2 regions of the Pelorhabdus rhamnosifermentans genome follow, and region 1 is predicted to be linked to the other one. Evidence: riboswitches for the same ligand, from Rfam matches in the RefSeq annotation. Region 1 holds a riboswitch; the other holds the start of a gene.
The links. A riboswitch is a leader RNA that binds a small molecule or an ion and turns the genes downstream of it on or off. The one in region 1 is predicted to bind cobalamin.
Positions count from the first base shown of each region.

Region 1 (7,622 bases):
AAAACCGAACTTATGGCTTGGATTTACAACAAGATTGGCAGATTAATGCGAATAAGTTATTACTTGGTCTTACCTATCAAAATGAGTATTATTTGCCGAATGTCAGTAAAAGTTTAAATTATGAACGGAATAATTATTCGGTCTATGGTCAGTGGGAGCAGCCTTTTAATGACGTCAACACGATGATACTCAGTGGGCGTGAGACTTGGACCGGCGGCGCGCCGAATGATAAAAATTATGATAACTTTAGTTCCCAAGGTCAATTTATTCATAAAATTAACGAAAACGAAAGTATTTATACCAGTGCGGGTCAATCGTTTAAAATGCCAACTTTTAGCCAAATTTATGGCAGTAGCAGTAGTTTAATGGTGGGGAATCCCAACGTGAAACCGCAGACAGGAATGCACTATGAAGTAGGCTGGAAGAAAAACAGTGATCATCATCAATGGCGGGTAGCTTTATTTAATTATTATATTAAAGACAATATCACTTCTCAAAATATCACGACAACAGACCAATATCAATATACCAATGAAGACTTGAAAAATACCGGAATTGAGCTAAGTTGTAATATTGAAGGAACTGACGGCTGGAGTTATAACTGGGGTGTCACTTATGGTAATCCACAGTCCAAAACAACGGCTAAACCCTATTGGGACAGGACCTATGGCCGCTGGCAAGTTAATAGTGGCGTAACCTATCAAAAAGATAAGTGGCGTGCCACTCTTACGGAAAGTTATTTAGCTGACCGTGTTATGACACCGAGTTCGGCTGCTTCCTATGGTCAGAAGCCTTATCTTATGACGAGTTTCAATGTTGATTACGAGATAGATAAAAAACAGGACATCTTCTTCACAGCAAATAATGTCTTAGACCGTGATGATGTCATTTCGCATCAAAGCTCGGAATATTATTACACGCCATTTAATTATAGTTTAGGTTATAAAGCAAAATTTTAATGAGTCATAATCCGGTAAAAATGGGTTAAGATTTTTAACTCAAAGGTGTTGTAGAACGCTATGACTTTTCCGCTTTTGGCCTAGTAGTAGCTGAAAATATCGTTGATAATATTATTTTTAGGAGTAAATCTAGGTAAATAATGAATGATAAAGTGGTATATAAGAAATACTTTTATAAGAAAGAAGGAATTAATTCATGTCAAATTCATTTTCTTTTTCAGTTCCTGAAGAGATTAAAAATAATCCGGATTTAGCTTCGAATCTTATCGATACAGTTCCGCTGACGCCCTTAACGGAACGTATTGTCAAAAATCAGCCTCACTTGATATCGAAACTAGAAAAATTAAAATCATTGATGGGAGAACAAGCATTTACTCAATGCATGGAACGATTAGCTTCGCTGAAATTAATCGACAACACTTTATGGCTAACAACTAATTATCAAATGGATCGATCCATATTGGAACGCAATCATCTGTTACAGTTAAAACAGGCTTTTGACGTGAAATACGTACGCATCATTTGTATATGAATTTTTGGTTCATGAATTTATGCAGCTTTCCTTGGAAGAATGGGCACGAAAAGTACAGCAACAGCAACAGACATTGCAAATTGCAGGCTCAAAAAAGTGGATAAGGCAGGTATAGCTTGATTCTTTTTCCATGAAGTGCTAGAATATTTATGTAATTATATTATTTTGAAAATTTTATAATGATCAAATAGGTGCCCGAAAGGGCTTAAAAGGGAAGTCCGGTAACACGCCGGCGCGGTCCCGCCACTGTAATGGGGAGAAACCCAAGGTTTACCACTGAGACAAGCTGTCTTGGGAAGGTTTGGGCAAACAATGATCCAGAGCCAGGAGAACTGCCTATTTCATAATCACCATTTGTACCCACGAGCGATGGGGAGGGGATACGCAGAGCGTTCTATTTGATTTTCCTTCCCGGCTATTTTGTAGCCGGGATTTAATTTTAAATGGATTTCTCAGAAACAGCCTTCCGATAGTTATGGATGGCTGTTTTATTTTTTCCCACAAGGTGATTATTTTGAAGAGTATTTGTTGAGGAGGAGAAATGATGCTAAAAAAAAGAACAATGAACAAAAAAAGCCATGCAATGCTATGTGCTCTCGTAAGTAGTGCCTTGCTATTGCCGGCAACAGGAATTGGGTATGCCGCAGAACAAAGCGATTATTCTTTTGATCAAGTAGTGGTTACGGCAACGAAAACACCTGTAAAACAGTTTGAAGCCAATGCGAACATTTCGGTGATTACAAGGGAACAAATCGAAACAAATCACTATCAGGATTTAACAGAAGCTTTACGTAGTGTGCCAGGAGTTGGGATTAATAATTATGGCAATGGTGTAGGTACGGCCTATTCGAACAGCGTTAGTATCAACGGTTCTAAAAATATTGTGGTTTTAATTGACGGTGTCCGGGTCAATGTGAATGGCAGTGGATTTCCTGCCGGATTAATTAATTCTATGGATAGCATTGAAAGAATTGAAGTGCTGAAAGGAGCTGCTTCGACTCTTTACGGTTCAGATGCGCAAGGCGGTGTTATCAATATTATTACCCGTAAAGCGGAAACGAATAAAACGACATTGACAATGTCCGGGGGAAGTTATGATAAAGAAAATTATTCCCTGTCTAATCAGGGAAAATCCGGTGATTATAGCTGGTTAATTACTAGTCAAAAGGACATTTCTGGAAATTATAAGGACGGACATGGTAATGAACTTCCGACTCATTTGAATGCGATTACTAATACCTTCAAACTGACCAAAAAAATCAATGATGCATCCGATATTACGATGAGTTACGATCAATATAAAGATAATTTCTTGTATTCCTATTATGGTCCGAACACAGGATCAGATGATAATTACAAGTGGAGAGTTAATTACAGGTATAAATTTTCAGATAATTCATCTAACTCTTTGACTTTTTATACGAATCGAAATAAGGTGAACACTTATTTTAATGGTGGTTATTCATGGCTGCTAGATACAAAGACAAGAGGAATTCAGGATCAGTATACGCAAAAGGTCGGTAAAGATCATGTGATAACAACCGGTTTTGATATTTATCAGGATGAGATGGTTCATTATAAAGATTCTTCTTCTTCGGCAGATAATAGCCCTATTAACGGGAAAACCATAACAGACCGGGCAGTATATTTACAGGATGAATGGAATTTATCTAATCAGTGGAAACTGACTTCTGGGATTCGCAATGATAACAATTCCAATTATGGAAATCATGCTACTCCCAGTTTCAACTTAGGATATACACAAGATGATCATACCAATTATTATATTGCTTATAAAGAATACTTTATTTCACCTAATTTTTATCAATTATATGATGGGGCACATGGAAATCCAAATTTAAAAGCAGAAACAGGCCATACAACAGAGGCAGGTGTGAATCATAAATTTGATGAGACCTTGACTGCGTCAGCACATATTTTTGAAACCAGTAGTAAAAACAAATTTAATGTTCCGTCGCCGTATGGTTCTGACCCGTATGAAAACATTGATAATGATATCATTCATGGCTGGGATGCACAATTGAATAAACAATGGTCAAAAGCATGGAGTACGTTTGTTGGGTATACACACCTTAAAGAGACGACAGTAAGCCAATATGCAAGTACACCCGGCGGTGTTTGGAATATCGGCGTAAATTATCAGCAGGATAAATGGGATGTTCATTTACAAGGCAATGACTATATAGGTGCACCTCAATATTTGCCGTGCAGTACCTATTGGGTATGGAATACGGCAATAAATTATCAGATGACCAAGGATACTAAAGCGTTCTTTAAAGTAAATAATTTATTCAATAAATACTATTCAGAATATACGGATGGATCTGGTCCTTATGGTGGTTGGTCCTATTATACGAGTCCAGGCCGCAATTATCAATGGGGCGTCCAGTATCAGTTTTAGATAAAATATTAAGTTCTTCTTTGTCGAATTTATGATGCTAGCAGTTTAAATGAAGGGAGAATAAAAGTGATGGAAAAGCATGGATTAGTCATTGTACATACGGGAAATGGTAAGGGGAAGACGACTGCTTCGCTTGGCATGGGGATGCGCGCCTGGGGACAAGGACTTAGGGTGTTAGTCATTCAATTTATCAAGGGCAATTGGATATATGGCGAATTGAAGGCTGCGGAACAACTAGGTCCTCGTTTTGTAATGCATCAGATGGGGGAAGGCTTTTTGAAAAATTCTTCAGATGATAAAATGTCAGTTCATCGTCAAGCAGCAGTTGAAGCACTAACAACAGCGAAAGCAGCGATTCAATCAAGCGAATGGGATATGATTATTCTTGATGAAATTAATTATGCTGTGAAGTTTGGCATTGTAGCGGTGGAAGATGTGTTGGAATTAATAGATCATAAGCCATCCTTGCTGCATTTGGTTTTGACTGGCAGAGACGCTAGGCCTCAGATAATTGAAAAGGCAGATTTGGTTACAGAAATGAAAGAAATCAAACATCCTTATAAGCAAGGTATTCAAGCGCAGCCAGGAATTGAATTTTAAATGAATTGTACTATATGACAAGAATATAACAAAATTGTCCCAAAAAGCAATTAGCGATTAATAGGAAATTTGAGTATTCCTTGAGAAAAAACCTTTCCGTGCTCCGGAAAGGTTTTTTCTTAAAGGTGCTGTAGAATGGTATGATTTTTCCGTTTTTGGCCTAGTAGTAGTTGAAAATATCCCTTGATAATATTATTCTTAGTAGTAATTTATAGGTAAATATGAATGAAAAATAGAATAGTGGTACATAAGAGATGCTTCTATTTTTTATAAGAAAGAACGAGGATTTATTCATGCCAAATCCGTTAAGGTTTACTATGCTACAGAAGTACGGACTGCGGATGGTATTCGGACGTTTTGCAAACTTGAACAAGGTATCGCTGAACTGATAAATTTTTTGCAGTAAAATTTATCAGCGAGATGTTGGTGCTTCGCAACTGATTCAGTCCCAATTTATTTATAAATGCATGAAGAAGCAAGAGTCCTGCATTCGTAGATAAATTGCCACCGTTGAACTTGATTTTGATTTGAATATTACTTGAATTTATTGGCATTGCATCGAATTTTGAAATTTACGTAAATTAAGGCCAATTTATAGAAAAGGCATCTCATTTTTATGGATCATACGATTTCAGATTATAAAGCGAAAGAGACTGATTAATCCTTATAAATATAGTCATAAGTTATCGGCAGTTTATTATTTAAGCCTTTTGTAAATACCAGTTGGTCAATATCTAGGCCGGATACCCGGAAGGCTGCTGCACAGCCGCGTAAATATAAGCTCCACATGCGAACAAAGCGTTCTCCATATTTAGACTTTACTTCGTCGATATGTTCTTTGAAGTTGTCAAACCAATGATCTAGTGTCAGAGCATAATGCAACCGTAAACTTTCCGTATGGAGCAGGTGAAAATCATATTCTGGTAATAGCCAAATTGTCTCACGCAGTGAAGGAACATAACCGCCTGGGAAAATGTATTTTCCCATCCAGGTATTCGGTGTTCCCTCAAACATGCCTGTTATCGTATGTAATAAGGACATTCCTCCCGGAACCAATAATTCATGTATTTTATTCATATATTTGGTCAGATTTTCTTTTCCTACATGTTCAAACATGCCGACACTGATAATCTTATCAAATTGCCACTTGTCAGCATTTAAATCTTGATAATTCATCAGTTCAACGTTTACTTGAGATTCTAATCCCAACTCTTTAATCCGCTGTTTTGTTTTTTTATATTGTTCCGTACTTAATGTAATGCCAGTAGCTTGCACATGATATTGTTGGGCGGCACGGATGATTACCCAGCCCCATCCACAGCCAATATCGAGTAATTTTTCACCCGGTTTCAGGTTTATTTTTTTGAGAATATGGTCAATTTTTTGTAACTGTGCTTGATATAGAGAATCTTTAGCAGTCTTAAAATAAGCACAAGAGTAGCTCATCGTCTTATCCAACCAAAGCGAGAAAAAGTCATTTCCTAAATCATAATGATGGTGAATATTTTCCCGCTGAATATGGGTATCTGAAGGAGTCATGAGCGGCTCCCTTTTTGGTTCTTGTGGTTGCGTATTAAGCGCAACAACGCGCAATATATCATCCATTGATCCTTCAAAATCAATGAGTCCGTCCATATAAGCTTCACCAAAAAATAACACCGCATCATCACTATGAAATTGTAGTGGCGGCTCTTTGTGAAAAATTATTTTAAAAGCAGGTGGCTCATTACCATAATTTTCTTGTTCACCATCCCAAAAAACGACTGAAAACCCCCCTTGATGCCACTTATTTAACAATAATTTTAAAGCAATTTTTTTAAACATTTTGTCATGATTCCTTTCATTTCACTCAAGATAAGTAAAATTACTCCCTTTATGTGAGAATTTGTTTGAAGAGATGTCGACATTTCTTCAAATGTAATTATAGCAATAACTCAACAATATTTAAAATATTTATTTCGGCTATCTGATATTTAATTATCGAATATCAGGAAATATAATGTACCCATAAAACCAGACCTGAATTATTCATGGCGAGTTAAAAACGCCACATTACGCTATCGCGTGCATACCAATAAAAAAGGCCATGAAATGAATCATAGCCTTAAATTTTTTTAATATTATTCAGCTTTTTGTAGGTCAATAAGGTCGCCCCAATTTTTAGCCGTAATCGTTTCAACGGCCCGTAAGGTTCGACGTATATCTTGAACATCTTTTTGAGTAACATCAATTGCTATTTTCAAATCGGTAAATCCAGATATCATTTTTTGTTCTAAATTTTTCTGTCCCTGCTCAAGATTTCTTTGCCCTTGCTCAATATTACTTTGTCCCTGTTTAAGATTTCCTAATCTTTGGCAGATATCTTTTTGTCCTGCCAAAATCTGTTTTAACAATTCTTCCATGCCGATCGCTCCCTTAAATTTATTTTAACATATGTGAATAAAAAAGACCATGAAATGAATTAGCTGTGGAAGAAATATTAAAGCAGATATATTGATTCTGAAAGAAATTTCCTCGCTCAATAAATTTTGAAAATTGCCTAGCAGGAGATAGGTAGCATTTGTCAAATATAATAACAACGCAAAAAATTGCGTTGTTATATGAGCAAGAGGCTCATTTTTGATACCTGAAGGTAGTTAGTTTTTTAGTTTTCTAGTTGTTGTGGTTGTGATTGAGATTCCTGTGCATGAAACCAGGTAATCCTATCTCTGCGAAAGAGAGGGGCTTGCCTGGTTTTTATTTTGTGCGAAAGGAGGTAACACAGAATGACGAATACGATGAAATTAGTTTACACGGCATTATTTATGGCGTTGGGGGTAGTTTTGCCGATCACTTTTCACTTTGTAGGAGCCATGGGAGCAATATTTTTACCGATGCATATTCCTGTTTTGATGGCTGGTTTATTGCTTGGGGGCAAATCGGGCATGGCGGTTGGCGTTATTGCTCCGGCTTTAAGCAGCTTTTTTACGGGTATGCCGCCAGTCATACCTGTTCTGCCGCTCATGGTCATTGAATTGGCTTTATACGGTGTTGTCAGCGGATATTTATATCATAATAGGAAAATATCGTTGTTTGCTTCATTGGTAGGTGCGATGATCCTGGGGCGATT
Region 1 is NZ_JAHGVE010000004.1:136,513-144,134, forward strand. Features, by position in the region: gene Ga0466249_RS06745 (TonB-dependent receptor plug domain-containing protein) at 1-959, shown strand, start outside; gene Ga0466249_RS06750 (hypothetical protein) at 1,156-1,491, shown strand; cobalamin riboswitch at 1,664-1,845, shown strand; gene Ga0466249_RS06755 (TonB-dependent receptor plug domain-containing protein) at 2,033-3,913, shown strand; gene cobO (cob(I)yrinic acid a,c-diamide adenosyltransferase) at 3,983-4,513, shown strand; gene Ga0466249_RS06765 (SAM-dependent methyltransferase) at 5,171-6,337, opposite strand; gene Ga0466249_RS06770 (hypothetical protein) at 6,634-6,915, opposite strand; gene Ga0466249_RS06775 (ECF transporter S component) at 7,279-7,622, shown strand, end outside.

Region 2 (7,622 bases), on a different contig from region 1:
CATGAATACACCGTCCCCATCCGAAGTGCCTGTTGTTGGCATACAATTTTTTGTACCCAATCATTCAGTGACGCCTGCACAAATTCATGTACTAAATAATCTGGCTGTACATACTCAATGATACGCCGAACCTCCGGCGTGGTAAAGGGCAAATGTTCATCAATTTTTAGCACATGGCTCATGACATCTTGTGGGGTATATTTGTCTTTCAGCGGAAAATTCCTGCTTTTCCTTACATAAACACTTGATAAAGATCGATGCAAATGAATGCCTTTCACATAACGGTCATAAGGTTCCAGTTCACGTAATGTCTGCAAAATGTAATCAACACCTTGCGTTTCTGTCGCTAAATGAAGATTCGTATTCATCAAATGGCCTGTATCAAGCATAATCCCCACATTCCGTGGTTTGACCCCCGTAAGTAACTTTTCGGTCAACTCGGGATTGCGCAAGGTTAAACCCGGCCACCACAGATTTTCAAATAACAGGGTCGTTTCAGGAGGTATGACATCTGCAATTTCATTGATAATCTCAATGGCCGCTTCAATAACCTCACCATCAGAAGCACTGAATTTCCAACTAAAAAGTTCCGGCGAACGGGCATTACTCACATGAAAGACAAGATACTTTGCACCCGCGCGAACAGCCAGCCGAATATTCCGACGATATAAGTCCAGCCATGCGTCACGCGTAACACCGCCAAAACAGACCCTAATTTGATCATCACTGCCAAATTCCCGCAGCAAAGCCGGGCGATTCCCCCGCCAAAAATCCAGCCAACAGGGCCAAAATCGCAAATGAACGCCTTGTATCCATTGTTTTTTATAAATATGCTCATCCCATGGTTCAACAAATATCATCTCCAAGCCGTCCAGATGATAATGATTTAAAAATGCCTGCAAACACTCCGCGTTATGATGAACAAATTCTCCATCCGAGTAATAATTAGACAAATTGGTTAGTTGCAACATCCTTTTTCACCTCCATACAGACATCTTCTAGCCTAGTATAGCAAGAGGAATAAAAAAGACCTTCTTGACAACCGCAAGAAGGTCTAACTAACAAATGACAAACAAAATTTTTGACCTAATCCCCTCCCCATCGCTCGTGGGTAAATGCGGTGACTGTTAAATAGGCAGTTCTCCTGACTCTGGATCATAGCTCGCCCAAACCTTCCCAAAACATTCGTTTCAGTGGTCAATCTTGGGTTTACTCCTCATTACAGTGGCGGGACCGCGCCGGCATTGCACCGGACTTCCCTATTAAGCCGCAAAGGGCACCTATTTCAATCCTATGAAGTTTTATAAAATAAACAACTTTAAACTTATTTATACCACTTATAAATAAAGAAGTCAAATAATTTTAGAAGATTCGCACTTTGTTTAGTCATCTTGCTTGAAACGCGGGAGTTTAATACGGCTTTCCGTGTCGGGATGAATCCGAAAACAAGCTGCATAAAGAGCAGGTAAATACAGAAGCGTTAGAACAGTGGCAATAAATAAACCGCCCATAATAGAAATAGCCATAGGACCCCAAAACGGACTCACTGCCAAGGGAACCATACCTAAAATCGCCGCCAAAGCGGTTAACATAATCGGACGAAATCGCAAGATCGTCGAATCAATAATAGCATCCCAAGGCTTTTCACCTTGCGCCAGATGCTGATCAATTTGATCCAATAAAATAACGGAATTACGCATAATCATTCCGGCTAAAGCCAATACCCCCAGTTCAGCTACAAACCCCATGGGACGATGAAAGATAAACAGGAACAAATTCACACCAATCATGCCAAGAGGGGCTGTCAACAGTACTAAAGCCATTTTCCCCATATGCTGCAGTTGCAACATCAATAAAATGACAATCGCAGCAACCATAATCGGTAAAGTCTTAGCCAAAGAACCAATAGATTTCGTACTATCTTCAGCACTCCCACCAGGTGTAATCGTATAACCGAATGGAAGTTCTTGCCGCAAATCTTTGAGCTGAACATCAATATCCTTGACTACGTCATTGCCAAGAATCCCTTTGGCAACATCGGCTTGCACCGTAATCGTCGGCTCAAGACCCCGGCGCCAAATCAGACCATTTTCCCCTTCATAACTCAACTTGGCTATCTGTTCCAGCGGCACATAACGACCATTCGTCGTCGGAATATTTAAGTCTTTGAGTCTCGACAAATCCTGCCGATCCTGCCCAACAGTCCGAAGAACTATATTAATTAAATTATCCTTTTCCTGATATTGCGTAACAGGAAGTCCAGAAAGATTGGTTTGCAAACTTGTAGCAAGCGTTTGACTATCTATCCCCAGTGCCCGCGCCTTATCCTGATCAATATCCAGATGAAGCACTTTACTCTTTTCATACCAATCGAGGTTTGTTTCCGTCACTGCCGGATACTGTGCAACAATGCCCCGTACTTGTTCGGCAAAGCTCCGCACGACTTCAGGATTTTCACCAGAAACACGAAACATGACAGGATACGCCGCTGGCGGTCCATTTGACAACACACTCGTCCGAATTCTTGCTTCGGGAAACTCCGAACTTATTGTACCATTAATCCGTTCTGCCAAACGATCGCGCTCTTGGTCATTTTTCGTCAAAACAATGAGCTGAGCAAAATTATCGGCATTAAGCTGCATATCCATTGTTAAAACAAAACGCGGCGATCCTTTACCAACATAAGAAGCAAAATTAACGACAGCTGGATCTTGCTTTAATAGCTCGGCAAGCTTAGCTGCCTCTTGATCCGTTGCTTGAAACGAAGAACCTTCAGGCAAGGTCAGCTCGACAATTAGCTCCGGTCGCAGCGAGGTAGGAAAGAACTCCTGAGTAACGAGACGCCCAATTCCGAGTGACACAATAAAAGCGGCCAGTGTTGCAACAATCACTAGTTTATTGTGATGAAGACAATGATATAACACCTTGCGAAATATTTGTTTAAACTTTCCTTCTGAGTTTTCTTGTAGATTCTTACTTGAATCTGATTCTGTCAGTGGTTTAATTTTTAATATATGATAACCAAATAGCGGAATAACCGTTACAGAGACTACCCAAGAGGCAAGTAAAGCAATAGTAACAACAGAAAATAACGTTCCTGTGTATTCTGCCGCCTTGCCTGTTGAAATAGCTACAGGTAAAAATCCCGCTGCTGTAATCAATGTTCCTGTCAGCATCGGTTTCGAGGTGACAGTATAGGCATAGGTCGCTGCTCGAAACTTCGTCCAACCTTCTTCTAATTTTAATTCCATCATCTCAATCGAAATAATCGCATCATCCACAAGCAGTCCAAGGGCAATAATAAGCGCTCCGAGCGAAACTTTATGAAGATTAATATTAAAAAGCTTCATAGCTAAAAAAGAAATGCAAATAACAAGAGGAATACTAAGCGCTACAACAAATCCTGCCCGTTTGCCCAAACTAAGAAAATTGACACCCAAAACAATAATAATAGCAAGCAGCAGCGTTTCAACAAATTCATTAATCGAACTCCGAACCACTTTCGGCTGATCTGATACTGCATGAATTTCCATACCCAAAGGCAATTCCTGTGTTATTCGTTCGATTGTTTGATTTAAATGATCACCAAGATTTAAAATATTGCCGCCATCTTGCATAGACACAGCCAATCCGATGGCTGGTTGCCCGTTATAATACATTTTCGGTTCCGGTGGATCGGCATAATCCCGCTTTACTTCAGCTATATCCCCCAAACGAAACAGACGATTATTGGCCCGAATGGCAATATTTTTGATGTCTTCTACATTTTGAAAAATACCTGTCACACGCATATAAACATTATCAGAAGTTGTTTCGACACGTCCCGCGGCATTCATAGCATTTTGCTTGCTTAACGTATCCACAATTTGCTGAGGATCAATCCCAAGAGCGGCTAACTTGTTATTTTCAAATTCTATATAAATTTTTTCGGGCTGATTCCCCTCTAATTCTACCTTGCCTACATCAGGCACTTCAAGCAGTTTCAAGCGAATGCGATCCACTTCAGTCTTCATTTCAGCAAAACTAAAGCCATCGGCTGTAACGGCATAAATCGAGCCAAATGTATCACCATAAGTATCATTAAACGAAGGTCCAATCACACCCTCTGGCATCGTACTCCACGTATCCTGAACGAGATTACGCACCCGCTGCCAGGTAGGACGGATATCCTGTATTCTCATGTCTTCGCTTAAATTAACAAAAATAACTGCGGCTCCCGGTCGTGAATAACTATTAATATAATCAAGACCCGGCGTCTCCTGTAACTTTTTTTCGATTTTATCTGTCACTTGTTCTTCCACTTGCTTGGCGGTTGCACCGGGCCAAGCCACTTGAACAATCATTTGTCTCACAGTAAATTCAGGGTCTTCTGATCGCCCCAGTTGAAAATAACTGAACGTCCCGGCAATGAAAAACAGCAAAACAAAAAAGAACACGACTTGCTGATGCCCTAAGCAGTACTCAGTGAGATTAAATTTTTTCATTGCGAGCCACCGTCCCAAAGGCGAACCTGCTGTCCCTCGACGAGTTTCTGAACTCCTGCCGTAACGATCGTTTCGTTACCGTCAAGACCTTGCAATACTACAACCGAATTATTACCATAATTACCGAGCTGCACAGTGCGACGGTGTACAACGTTCTCTTCTACAACCCAGACAGAAGGCGTGTCGTCTGTCTGATAAATGGCTGTAAGGGGCACTGAGATTTGCGCAGCCTCAGATCTGTTAAACTGAATTGTTGCCGACATGCCTAATTTGACGAATGGCGGCGGATTCATTCCGATCCGCACACGATAGGTCCGTGTAGTCTTATCCGCCTGAGGCGATACCTCTCTGACCTGACCAGGTACTTGAACGCCAGGCAAAGCCCAAAAAGTTACCGTCACAGGAGAATTTTTTGTAATCTCCCCCAAACGTTGCTCAGGAACAAAAATCTCTACTTCCAATTCGCCTGTACGCACAAGTGTCATCACAGACTGACCGGCTGCAACAACTTGCCCCGCTTCGGCAGAAATTTCCGATATAACACCTTCCTGATCCGCTTGCAAACTCCCGTAATCAAGTTGGTTCGATCCTTGGCTTAAGGATGCCAGGGCATCCCGTTCTTTTTGGTTCGCTGCCTCATATGTATTTTGCATTTGATCAAGTTCTGATTGGCTAATTGCCCCTTGATTATGAAGCGCTTGATAGCGCGCTAAATTAATTGCAGCTAATTCACGGTCCGAACGAGCCGCAGCAAGTTGCGCATCTAGGCGATTCGTGCCTAATTTTAAATCTTCCAAGTCAAGTTCCATTAATACATCGCCGGGATGAACAACAGTGCCCACATCGACGAAACGATTGGTAATCTTTCCACCCACACGAAAAGCCAGCTTATTTTCATAGCGACCACGCACTTCACCAGCATAAGTTGACAAATGTGTCCCCGCATTTTGACTGACATTCATCGTCTTCACAACAACAGGCGGCACCTGCTCAATTTTTTGCCCGCAACCTGCTATTAACAATCCCATAACACCAAGAGTCATTATCCAACCACGTAGATAGCGAATTCTTCTCTTTCCTTTCGTCATCAATTTCACTCCTATATCTACTCAATCTCTATACTCACTTACTGCATCACTTACAATAAATCTTAGCCTGGCATATATTTTTTATTTCTTCTTCCAAAGAACGTAATCCTGCCTTTACGACGGAAAATCATCTGCTGCATTGGACAGGTACTATAAATAAAATGAAGGCTCCCGAACATCGGAAGCCTTCATTTTATTTATTAAAAACCATCATCCACTCTTGAATATACAGAATAAAAAAAATCCATTTAAATGTCCAGCCCTAAAAGTTGTGCCGGATAAATCTTAGTCATCTTATCTATCTCTTCTGACGGAATACCTGCATCAGTCAGATATTGAATATATGAACTTAGAGCCTCACTCCATAACGGATTTTCTATCTGTCCACCGTCAGTAGAAATAATCGTTGTATCATAGCCTACTTCTTGAATAGCAGCTACATTGCGCTCAAAGTTGGATTCATAGCGCCCGCTCCCAATAGAACGAGCATAACAACGTTCGAAATAAACGCCATAAGGAACAAGTGCCTTTTGATCTTCAATCGATAAATTCACTGTGCGCCACTCAGGATGGTTTACAACAATCTTTTGTACCCCTTGCTGTTTTGCCGCTTCAACTACGCTAAAAATCTCCTGAGGTGCTAAATGTCCTGTTCCTAATATAATATTAGCAGCAGCTATTTTCTTGAAAATTTCAATCGCCTCAGATAAAACTTTCCCATCCCGAACGACTTCCACTCCGTCTGAAGCCCCTATCAACCGGCGTTCATGCGCCGAATAAGAGGTTGGCAGCCAGACACACTTTGCTCCCATGGCAATTGCCGTATCCACTGCAGCCACATTTAATCCGCCCATAGGAGGATTTAGTGTAATACCGCCAAAAACTCGAACTCCCGGAACAATTCGTTCAGCAATCCAAGCACGATCCATTGTTGGCACTAAATGAGATTTAATCATGATGGCCCGAGCTCCAACGCGTTTGGCTTCCGTCGCTAACTCAATATCATCGAGACGCCGCATACGAATATCCGGTGTCGTATGAATATGAAGATCAATAATCCCTTGTAAATTATTTTCCTGACATTGGCCCATAACAATAACCCCTCTTCAAAGAAATTTTAGTTCATTGAATTTTCCGTTACCCGTTTTTTGCTGAAAAAGTTCTTATAAACAAAATACGTAGCAGCCAAACTGGCTATCACACTATAAATAATTCCTAAATACCAGATCCCCAAAAATTCAGTGTAAAATGCACCACCGACAATCGAAAATCGCGCAGCCATAAACCCACTAAGAGTCAGCATAACAGCACCCATAAACTGACCAAAAGTATTGACCATTCCCATTAACATGCCACTAGTACGAATCGACCACAACTCGGCACCCACGGCATTCATCAGTGGAAACAAATTAATTAATATGCCCGAAATAAACGCTAAGATATTTAATAATAGCGGTGAAAAAATGGGAAAAGTATAAGAAAAATACATACAAATCATCGCAACTTGGGCTATCCAAATAACAACACTCCGATGAATCCCATGTTTCAAAGCAACATCTGAAATCAGCCCCACAACAGGCGTCCCCACTGCACGCCCCAGCACATAAATCGTAGCCGTTGTTCCCCCGGCGATCATTGCAGCCTCTTTACTCATCCCACCACTCTGCAAATAAAAATCCGTTGCATACATTACCAGCCAGGCTGGAACCAATCGCGTACCGACAGTAAATCCTGACCATACCATCGCAAAATTCCAGAATTCCAAACTCGTAACAGCTGCTTTAGCTACAGAAAAATAAGATTGCCCTTGTTCTTGAGCACCATCTTCTTGCTTTTGCACCGAAACCAGACCGATATCACTTGGATCAGACCTAAGAAATACAATTGCAATCACCGCAATCATAAACACAATACATGCCATAGCCAGTGTTGCACCATGCCAGCCGCCCAATCCAGCAAACGTACCCCCGTGAGCCAGCAGAATAGCAAAAACCGGCATAAGTAAAAAGGTCATAGCTTCACCCAATCCGCCACCTGCTCCTGAAAACAT
Region 2 is NZ_JAHGVE010000019.1:51,389-59,010, reverse strand. Features, by position in the region: gene Ga0466249_RS18805 (TIM barrel protein) at 1-971, opposite strand, end outside; gene Ga0466249_RS18810 (ABC transporter substrate-binding protein) at 1-3, opposite strand, end outside; cobalamin riboswitch at 1,118-1,299, opposite strand; gene Ga0466249_RS18800 (efflux RND transporter permease subunit) at 1,383-4,484, opposite strand; gene Ga0466249_RS18795 (efflux RND transporter periplasmic adaptor subunit) at 4,481-5,572, opposite strand; gene Ga0466249_RS18790 (DUF6282 family protein) at 5,821-6,663, opposite strand; gene Ga0466249_RS18785 (MFS transporter) at 6,690-7,622, opposite strand, start outside.
Region 2: it holds a riboswitch for cobalamin, as region 1 does, so the genes downstream of both, Ga0466249_RS18805 (TIM barrel protein) here and Ga0466249_RS06755 (TonB-dependent receptor plug domain-containing protein) in region 1, are expected to answer to the same signal.